DNA from 2 places in the Streptomyces sp. 12E genome. Region 2 is predicted to be linked to the other one. Evidence: riboswitches for the same ligand, from Rfam matches in the RefSeq annotation. Region 2 holds a riboswitch; the other holds the start of a gene.
The links. A riboswitch is a leader RNA that binds a small molecule or an ion and turns the genes downstream of it on or off. The one in region 2 is predicted to bind S-adenosylmethionine.
Positions count from the first base shown of each region.

Region 1: another riboswitch for S-adenosylmethionine. It lies ahead of thrC (threonine synthase); the one in region 2 lies ahead of ACZ8ZB_RS09555 (aminotransferase class V-fold PLP-dependent enzyme).

Region 1 covers NZ_JBVNCJ010000001.1:3,316,002-3,320,782, reverse strand. The annotation lists gene ACZ8ZB_RS15330 (alpha,alpha-trehalose-phosphate synthase (UDP-forming)) at 1-1,026, opposite strand, end outside; gene ACZ8ZB_RS15325 (hypothetical protein) at 1,179-1,889, shown strand; gene ACZ8ZB_RS15320 (glucosyl-3-phosphoglycerate synthase) at 1,911-2,855, opposite strand; SAM riboswitch class I at 2,989-3,145, shown strand; gene thrC (threonine synthase) at 3,164-4,471, shown strand; gene ACZ8ZB_RS15310 (ubiquitin-like small modifier protein 1) at 4,581-4,781, shown strand, end outside.
Region 2 covers NZ_JBVNCJ010000001.1:2,030,343-2,035,123, reverse strand. The annotation lists gene qcrB (cytochrome bc1 complex cytochrome b subunit) at 1-1,286, shown strand, start outside; gene trpD (anthranilate phosphoribosyltransferase) at 1,444-2,508, shown strand; SAM riboswitch class IV at 2,586-2,702, shown strand; gene ACZ8ZB_RS09555 (aminotransferase class V-fold PLP-dependent enzyme) at 2,887-4,251, shown strand; gene ACZ8ZB_RS09550 (glycerate kinase family protein) at 4,364-4,781, opposite strand, start outside.

The sequences.
Region 1 (4,781 bases), 1.3 Mb from region 2:
CCGCCAGCCGGGCGTCCCGTACCGCTCGTTGATCTCCTCCGCGAGCCGCCGCACCTCGGCGGTGTAGTCGCGGTACACGGTGAGGTCCTGCCGGGAGGGATAGGCGAACGCGACGTGCACGACGCGCTCGCGCCACTCGGGGCGGTCCTCCAGGAGCTGCAGGTACGCCAGCAGTCCGCGCACGATGTTCTTCGACAGCTCGGTCCGGTCGACCCGGACGATCGTCCGGCGCCCCTCGCCGATCTCCTCCTTCAGCGCGGTGATCCGCTCCTCGACGTCCGCCTCGTGGGACCGGGCGCGCAGGAAGTCCGCGTCGGCGCCCAGGCCGTGCACCCCGACGCGCGTCTTTCCGAGCCCGTCCGCGAACCGCTCGCAGCACGCGGTGAACGCGTCCGCCCAGCGGCGGGTGAGGAAGCCGAGCCGGTCGGCGCCGAGCATCCCGCGCAGCACCTGCCGCGCGATGTCGTCGGGCAGCATCGCGAAGTACTCCGGCGGCGCCCACGGCGTGTGCGAGAAGTGCGCGATGCGCAGGTCGGGGCGGAGCTCGCGGAGCATCCCGGGGACCAGCGTGAGGTGGTAGTCCTGCACCAGCACCGCCGCGCCCGGCGCCGCCTCCTCGGCCAGCGCCTCGGCGAACGCCCGGTTGTAGGCCTCGTACGACGCCCACTGCCGGCGGAACTCCGCGTCGAAGACGGGCTCCAGCGGCGTCTGGTACAGCATGTGGTGCACGAACCACAGCACCGAGTTGGCGATCCCGTTGTACGCGTCCGCGTGCACGTCCGCCGGGATGTCCAGCATCCGCACGCCGTCCTCGCCGACCCCGCGCCGCACCGCCTCGCGGTCGCCGTCGGACAGCACCGAGCACACCCACAGCGCCCCGGCGTCCGGCCCGATCGCCGACAGTCCGGACACCAGCCCGCCACCACCCCGCTTGGCCCGCAGCGACCCGTCGTCCTCCACCGTGTACGAGACCGGTCCCCGATTGGAGGCGACCAGTACCTGAGCAGCACCGTTGCTTGAAGCCATACGCCTGAACCTAGCCCGGCCCCCGGAACCTCAAACGTGCCCGTGCGTCACCTCGGCGACGATTCGGTCACGCGTCTTGTGTGGAAGATGTGAGCGGGTCGAGGATGTGTAGTGCATGTTTCAACTTTTCGGGGGGTGTCATGCACATACGCATGTCCACAGGCTTGTCCGCAGGTGTGCGCAGACTCGCGGGCACGACCGCTTTGATCGCGGCCTCCGCACTGGCGCTGGCCGGCTGCGGCGACGCGGGCGCCGACACGGCGGCGGACGAACGGCCCGCCGCGGCCACCGCCACACCGAGCAGCGGCAGTCCCACCCCCGAGGCGTCCTCCGGCGCCGAGGCGTCCTCCGGCACCGAGGCCCCGACGTCCACCCCGGCGCCCACTCCGACCCCGACCCCCGTCACGTTGTCGGACCACACCGGCCGCAGCATCGGATCGGCCGTCATCGCGGCGAAGAAGGCCAGCCTCGACTACACCGTCCGCCTCCAGGGCACCGGGAAGCGGGCCTCCTCCTGGGGCACGGGCGAGAAGGTCTGCGAGCAGGCCGACGGAGCCGACGGCGTGACGTTCACCGTCCCCCGCGACGGCCGCGACTGCGACGGCCGCCCGCTGTACACCCCGAAGCCGACCCCGACCCCCGAACCGGCGCAGACACGGGACACCGGCAGCGACAGCGGTAGCACCGGTGGCGGCACCGGTGGCTGCGAACTCACCAGCCCGGCCGGCAACTGCTACGCCGACGGCCAGTTCTGCGCCAAGAAGCACCGCGGTCTGAGCACGCACGGCCGTGGCGGCGAGTACCTGACCTGCGCGCAGGACTCCGGCGGCACCTGGCGCTGGTCGGACGGCGTCTCCGGCTGACGTCCGGTCGACGCCGGCAGGTCAGGCCACCCTGCGTGCCTGGTACTCCGCGACCTGCGCCATCGGCGGCCGTTCCACCGTGTCCACGGAGTGCGTACGGGGGGCGAAGGTGTTGCCGACCCGCTCGAACTGGGTGAGCGCGGGACGTATCAGGTGGCCGCGGGCCAGGCGGAGCTGGGCGGTGCGGTAGATCGTGGCGGCCATGCGGCCGAGGGCCTGGCCGTCCTGGTGACGGTGCTTGCGGACGCCGACGTCGACCTGGGCGAGGGCGTCCAGGCCGACCAGGTGCAGGGCGTCGACCAGCATGCCGAGCTCGACGCCGTACCCGACCGGGAACGGGAGCTGTTCGAGCAGGCTCCGGCGGGCCGCGTACTCGCCGCCCAGCGGCTGGACGAAGCCGGCCAGCTGGGGCCAGTGCATGTTCAGCAGCGGGCGGGCCATCAGCTCCGTGACCCGGCCGCCCTGGCCGGCCGCGGTGCCGAGCGGGCGGTCGTACATGGCCTTGACCAGCTGCACGTCCGGCTCGGTGAGCAGCGGGCCGACGATGCCGGAGACGAAGTCGGAGGAGAACTCCCTGAGGTCCGCGTCGACGAAGCACACGATGTCACCGCGTGTGACGAGCAGCGACCGCCACAGCACCTCGCCCTTGCCGGGCACGGCCGGGATGCGGGGGAGGATCACGTCGCGGTGGACGACGCGGGCGCCCGCCGCCGCGGCCACCTCCGACGTGCGGTCGGTCGATCCGGAGTCCACGACCACGACCTCGTCGACGAGCGGCACCCGCCGCACCAGATCCCGGCGGATCACCGTGACGATGTCACCGACCGTCGCTTCCTCGTTGAGGGCGGGCAGTACCACGCTCACCGTCCGGCCCGTGGCGCGCTTGGCGGCCAGGAGCTGGTGCAGCGGCCGGTCGGTCACCGACCAGGAACGCTCGCCCAACCAGCGCTCGACTTCTTCCAGCACGGTCAGCGGCTCCTCACTTGTGATCCATCTCGCGGTTCGGACGACTATCTCAAACGCCCCGCTCGTCGGTTACAGTCTTGAACAGCGCGGAAGCCCACCGCAGGCCGGGGGTGTCGCGCGGACAACTGAACACCGCTCATCCAGAGGGGCAGAGGGACACGGCCCGATGAAGCCCCGGCAACCCTCCAGCCGGTTCTCGTAGATCACTGTTGATCTTTTCCGCGAGGCTCCCGGCTAGGGAAGGTGCCAAATCCGTCTCACGGCGAGATGCGTCGTGAGGAAGATGAGGAGAAAGGGCCTCGCCTCACATGGCTGTGCACACTGTTGCAACCACCACCGATTCCACCGTAGGCGCATCCGCCTCTTCCGTCGACTTGGGCCCCGCCGCCGCGCTCTCCTGCCGCGAATGCGGGCACCGGGTCCCCCTGGGCCCCGTCTTCGCCTGCGAGGAGTGTTTCGGCCCGCTGGAGATCGCGTACGACTTCTCGGCCCACGACACCGAGGAGCTCCGCAAGCGGATCGAAGCGGGCCCCGCGAACATCTGGCGCTACGCGCCGTTGCTGCCCGTGCCGGCGGACGTGGCGACCAAGCCGAACCTGAACCCCGGCTGGACCAAGCTCGTCCAGGCCGACAACCTCGCGCGTGAGCTGGGCGTCGACGCCGGCAAGCTGTTCGTCAAGGACGACTCGGGCAACCCGACGCACTCCTTCAAGGACCGCGTCGTCGCCCAGGCCATCGAGGCCGCCCGCGCCTTCGGCTTCACCACCCTCTCCTGCTCCTCCACCGGCAACCTCGCCGGCGCCGTCGGCGCCGCCGCGGCCCGGGCGGGCTTCCGGTCCTGCGTGTTCATCCCGCACGACCTGGAGCAGGGCAAGGTCGTCATGGCCGCCGTCTACGGCGGCGAGCTCGTCGGCATCGAGGGCAACTACGACGACGTGAACCGCTTCTGCTCCGAGCTGATCGGCGACCCGGCCGGCGAGGGCTGGGGCTTCGTCAACGTCAACCTGCGGCCGTACTACGCGGAGGGGTCCAAGACCCTCGCGTACGAGATCTGCGAGCAGCTCGGCTGGCGGCTGCCGGACCAGATCGTGATCCCGATCGCCTCCGGCTCGCAGCTCACGAAGATCGACAAGGGGCTGCAGGAGCTGATCAGGCTCGGCCTGGTCGAGGACAAGCCGTACAAGATCTTCGGTGCGCAGGCGGAGGGCTGCTCGCCGGTGTCCACCGCGTACAAGGCGGGGCACGACGTCGTACGTCCGCAGAAGCCGGACACGATCGCCAAGTCGCTGGCGATCGGCAACCCGGCGGACGGGCCGTACGTCCTGGACATCGCGCGTCGCACGGGCGGTGCGGTGGAGGACGTGGACGACGGGCGGATCGTCGAGGCGATCAAGCTGCTCGCGCGCACGGAGGGGATCTTCGCGGAGACCGCGGGGGGCGTGACCGTGGGGGTCACCAGGAAGCTCCTCGAGAGCGGGGCGCTCGACCCGTCCCTGACCACGGTCGTGCTCAACACGGGTGACGGTCTGAAGACGTTGGACGCGGTGGCCGGCACGGGGCTGACCGCGACGATCCGTCCGAGCCTCGAGTCGTTCCGCGAGGCCGGGCTCGTCTGAGTCGTTTCGTCCGCGGGCCGCCTGTGGCCGACCGCGCCCACGCGGCGGCAGCCGCATGTCAAACACAGCCCCGCGCCCCCAGGGGCGTCACCTGACCGGAGGTCTTGTCGTGAGCGTCACCGTTCGTATCCCCACCATCCTGCGCACCTACACCGGTGGGCAGGCCGAGGTGAGCGCCGAGGGCGCCACCCTCGGCGAGGTCATCCAGGACCTGGAGAAGAACCACACCGGTATCGCCGCCCGGGTGCTGGACGACCAGGGCAAGCTGCGGCGGTTCGTCAACGTCTACGTGAACGACGACGACGTGCGG
Region 2 (4,781 bases):
ACCACTGGGCCGCGGTCATCTTCCTGGCCGGCATGTTCGTGCACATGATGCGCGTCTTCTTCACCGGCGCGTTCCGCAAGCCGCGTGAGATCAACTGGCTGTTCGGCTTCCTGCTGTTCGTCCTCGGCATGTTCACCGGTTTCACCGGTTACTCGCTGCCGGACGACCTGCTCTCCGGAACCGGTGTCCGCTTCACCCAGGGCGCGATCCTGTCCGTGCCGATCGTCGGCACGTACATCTCGATGTTCCTGTTCGGCGGGGAGTTCCCCGGCACCGACTTCGTCGCGCGGTTCTACTCGATCCACATCCTGCTGCTGCCGGGCATCATGCTCGGCCTGGTGGTCGCCCACCTGATCCTGGTCTTCTACCACAAGCACACGCAGTTCGCCGGGCCCGGCCGCACCAACAAGAACGTCGTCGGCATGCCGCTGCTGCCGGTCTACATGGCCAAGGCGGGAGGCTTCTTCTTCCTGGTCTTCGGCTTCACCGCCCTGATCGCCGGCATCGCGACCATCAACCCGATCTGGAACATCGGCCCGTACCGTCCGGACATGGTCTCCACGGGCGCCCAGCCCGACTGGTACATGGGCTTCGCCGAGGGCCTGATCCGCGCCATGCCCGGCTGGGAGATCAACTTCTGGGGCCACACCCTGGTCCTGGGCGTCTTCATCCCGCTGACGATCTTCGGTCTCTTCCTGGCGGTCATCGCGCTCTACCCGTTCATCGAGTCCTGGATCACCGGGGACAAGCGCGAGCACCACATCCTGGACCGGCCGCGCAACGCCCCGACCCGTACGGCCTTCGGCGTCGCCTGGGTCACGGCGTACATGATCATGCTGATCGGTGGTGGCAACGACATCTTCGCCACCCACTTCAACCTCTCGATCAACGCGGTCACCTGGTTCGTCCGCATCGGCTTCTTCGTGGGCCCGGTCATCGCGTTCGTCGTCACCAAGCGGATCTGCCTCGGCCTCCAGCGCCGGGACAAGGACAAGGTGCTGCACGGCCGCGAGTCGGGCATCATCAAGCGCCTGCCGCACGGTGAGTTCATCGAGGTGCACGAGCCGCTCAGCCAGGAGCAGATGTACACCCTCACGGCGCACGAGCAGTACAAGCCGTTCGAGATCGGCCCGACGGTCGACGAGAACGGCGTCCGGCGCAAGGTGAAGGCGACCGAGAAGCTGCGCGCCAAGCTGAGCAAGGGCTACTACGGCGAGGAGTCCCAGATTCCGAAGCCGACCGTCGAGGAGTACAAGGAGATCACGAGCGGCCACGGCCACCACTGATCACCTTCCGCGCCTCACCCCAGTCGCCACACGACGGCGAAGGGCCCCCGTCCGTTCTGCGGACGGGGGCCCTTCGCCGTCCCCGGAGCTGGATAGGGTGGGGTCCGGGACCCCGCCGGGTTCCCGGACCCTTCTTCCACGACCATCAGGAGCGGCCATGAGCGCTGTGACCCCCGCTGGAGGCGACACCGCGGCGGGCCGCTCCTGGCCCGCCCTGCTGAACGGCCTGCTGGACGGCCGGGACCTGTCCGCCGACGACACCGCCTGGGCGATGGACCTGATCATGCGCGGCGAGGCGACCGACGCGCAGATCGCCGGGTTCGCGGTGTCCCTGCGGGCCAAGGGCGAGACCGTCGAGGAGATCACCGGCTGCGTGCGGGCGATGTACGACCACGCCAACGTGATCGAGGTGCCGGGCGCCACCGTCGACATCGTCGGCACCGGCGGGGACGGCGCCAGGACGGTGAACATCTCCACGATGTCCTCGATCGTCGTGGCCGGCACCGGCGCGAAGGTCGTCAAGCACGGCAACCGGGCCGCCTCCTCCGCGTCCGGCGCCTCCGACGTCCTGGAGAAGCTCGGCGTCAACCTGGAGCTGACCCCGCGACGGGTCGCCGAGGTCGCCGAGGAGGCCGGGATCACCTTCTGCTTCGCGGTGAAGTTCCACCCGGCGCTGCGCCACGTCGCGGCGGCGCGCGGCCAGCTCGGGGTGCGGACCGTCTTCAACTTCCTCGGCCCGCTGACCAACCCGGCCAGGGTGCGGTCGCAGGCCATCGGTGTGGCCGACGCCCGGATGGCCCCGATCATCGCCGGCGTCTTCGCCGGGCGCGGCCATTCCTCCCTGGTGTTCCGCGGCGACGACGGCCTGGACGAGCTGACGACCACCGCCACCTCCCGGGTGTGGGTGGTCCGCGACGGCAAGGTCGAGGAGGAGACCTTCGACCCGCGTGACGTCGGCATCGAACTGGTGCCCGTGGAGGCGCTGCGCGGCGCCGACGCCTCCTACAACGCCGAGGTCGCCCGCCGGCTCCTCGACGGCGAAGGCGGCCCCGTGCGGGACGCGGTGCTGCTGAACTCGGCGGCGGCGCTGGTGGCCCTGGAGCCGGGCGACGGCACCCTGACGGAGCGGATCCGCGCCGGGATGGCGAAGGCGGCCGAGTCGATCGACTCGGGGGCCGCCAAGCGGGTCCTGGAGCGCTGGGTGGCCGTCAGCAACGCGTAGCCGCAGGGCTGGTACGACGTCCCGCGATCCGGACACGGGTTGCGGGACGTCGATCGTTTCCCGTACTTTCCTGTCCAGGTCATGAGTGACAGCCATCAGGCCCCGGCCGGCTGTCCGGCAACCCTCCGTCCGTGGCGGGGTGCCCCGGGTGAAGACCAGGCCGTGAGCAGCAGGGCGCACGGCAAGCGCGGACCCCTCGCACACCAGGGGTCCTGGTCGTCGAGGAGTCTTCCGTGAGCAAGCGAATGCGCTAGGGCTGCCGAGCCCCGCCTCCGCACACCCCTTCCCCTTTCCCTCCGTTTTCCCTCCGTTTTCCCTCCGTGCTCGAGCGACGCGTGCTCGCGCGGGGGTTCCGCCCGCCTCACCGGGAGCTCCGTCATGTCCGTCTCCACCGCTGCCGCCCCGTCCGTCCGCGCCCCGCTGCCCGTCCTCGGCCAGGACGTCACCGTCCCCCTCGTCACCGGCGGCGAGGTCGTCTACGCCGCCCTCGACTACGCCGCCAGCGCCCCCGCCCTCCAGCGGGTGTGGGACGACGTGGCCGCCTACGCGCCGTACTACGGCAGCGTCCACCGGGGCGCCGGGTACCTCTCCCAGCTCTCCACCGACCTGTTCGAGAACGCCCGCCGGACCGTCGCCGAGTTCCTCGACTGCCGTACCGGGGACCAGGTGGTGTTCACCCGGTCCACCACCGACTCCCTCAACCTGCTCGCCGGCGCGCTCCCCGACGGCTGCGAGGTCTTCGTCTTCGAGACCGAGCACCACGCCTCCCTGCTGCCCTGGAGGGACGCGCGGGTCACTTGCCTGGACGCCCCGCGCAGCCCCCGCCAGGCCGTGGAGAACCTGGAGCGCGCCCTCGCCGACCGCGCCCCCCACGGCCCCGCCCTGGTCTGCGTCACCGGCGCCTCCAACGTCACCGGCGAGCTGTGGCCGGTACGGGAACTGGCCGCCGCCGCGCACGCGCACGGCGCCCGGATCGTGCTGGACGCCGCCCAGCTCGCCCCGCACCATCCGGTGAGCGTGCGGGACCTGGACGTCGACTGGGTCGCCTTCTCCGGGCACAAGCTGTACGCGCCCTTCGGCTCCGGGGTGCTGGCCGGCCGCGCCGACTGGCTCCGGGAGGCCGATCCCTACCTCGCGGGCGGCGGCGCCAGCCGCACGGTCACCCGGCGCGCGGACGGGGGAGTGGACGTGGAGTGGCACGAGGGCGCAGCCCGCCACGAGGCCGGCTCGCCCAACGTCATCGGCGCCCACGCCGTCGCCTCCGCCTGCAAGGCGCTCACCGAGGCCGGGTTCGACACCCTGGTCGCCCGCGAGGAGGAGCTGATCCGCGCGGTGCGCGAAGGGCTCGCGGACGTGCCCGAGGTGCGGTTCCTGTCCCTGTTCGGGGACGACGCCCCGCGCGTGGGCGTGCTCTCCTTCGTCGTGGAGGGCTGGAACAGTTCCCACTTCGCCGCCGCGCTCTCCGCCGAGTACGGCATCGGCGTGCGCGACGGACTGTTCTGCGCGCACCCGCTGGTGCGCACGCTGCTCGGCGGCGACCCGGGGGCCCAGGGCGAGTGCGGCGCCCCCGGGGCGGCGCCCGGCGAGAAGTCCTTCAACGCCGTCCGGGTGAGCTTCGGCGCGGGGACGCCGGACGAGCACGTGGAGCGCTTCGTGCGCGCGGTGCGCGAACTCGTGCGGGACGGCGCCCGCTGGACCTACCGCACGGTGGACGGCCGCTGCGTCCCGGACACGTCCGCCTGATTCCTCCTCGAACGCCGAAGGGGCTGGAAACCAGCCCCTTCGGCGTTCGAGGAGCGGGGGTCCGGGGGCGGCGCCCCCGGGGGACGGGAACGGGAAGGGGGCGGGGCGGAACCTAGTGGTGGGCGGGCACGGGCAGCCGCGCGCCCAGCACGATCATGCGCAGCGCGCGCTCCGTCGCGTCGGTGAGGAGCTCCGCACCGCGCACCAGCGCCTCCGCCAGGGCCATCGGCGCGGGCAGGATGCCGTGGCAGGCGTCCACGCCCGGCACCTCCCCCGCCCCCTCCCCGAGCGTGCCCGCCAGCGCCAGCACCGGCCGTCCGGACAGCTTGGCGCGGCGGGCCACCTCCGCCGGTACCTTGCCGCGCGGTGTCTGGTGGTCCAGGGCGCCCTCGGCGGTGACGACCAGATCGGCGCGGGCCAGCCGGGCGTCCAGGTCGAGGTGGTCCAGCAGGACGTGGAAGCGGGGCAGCAGGGACCCGCCCAGGGCGGCGAGCCCGGCGCCGAGCCCGCCGGAGGCGCCCGTACCGCGG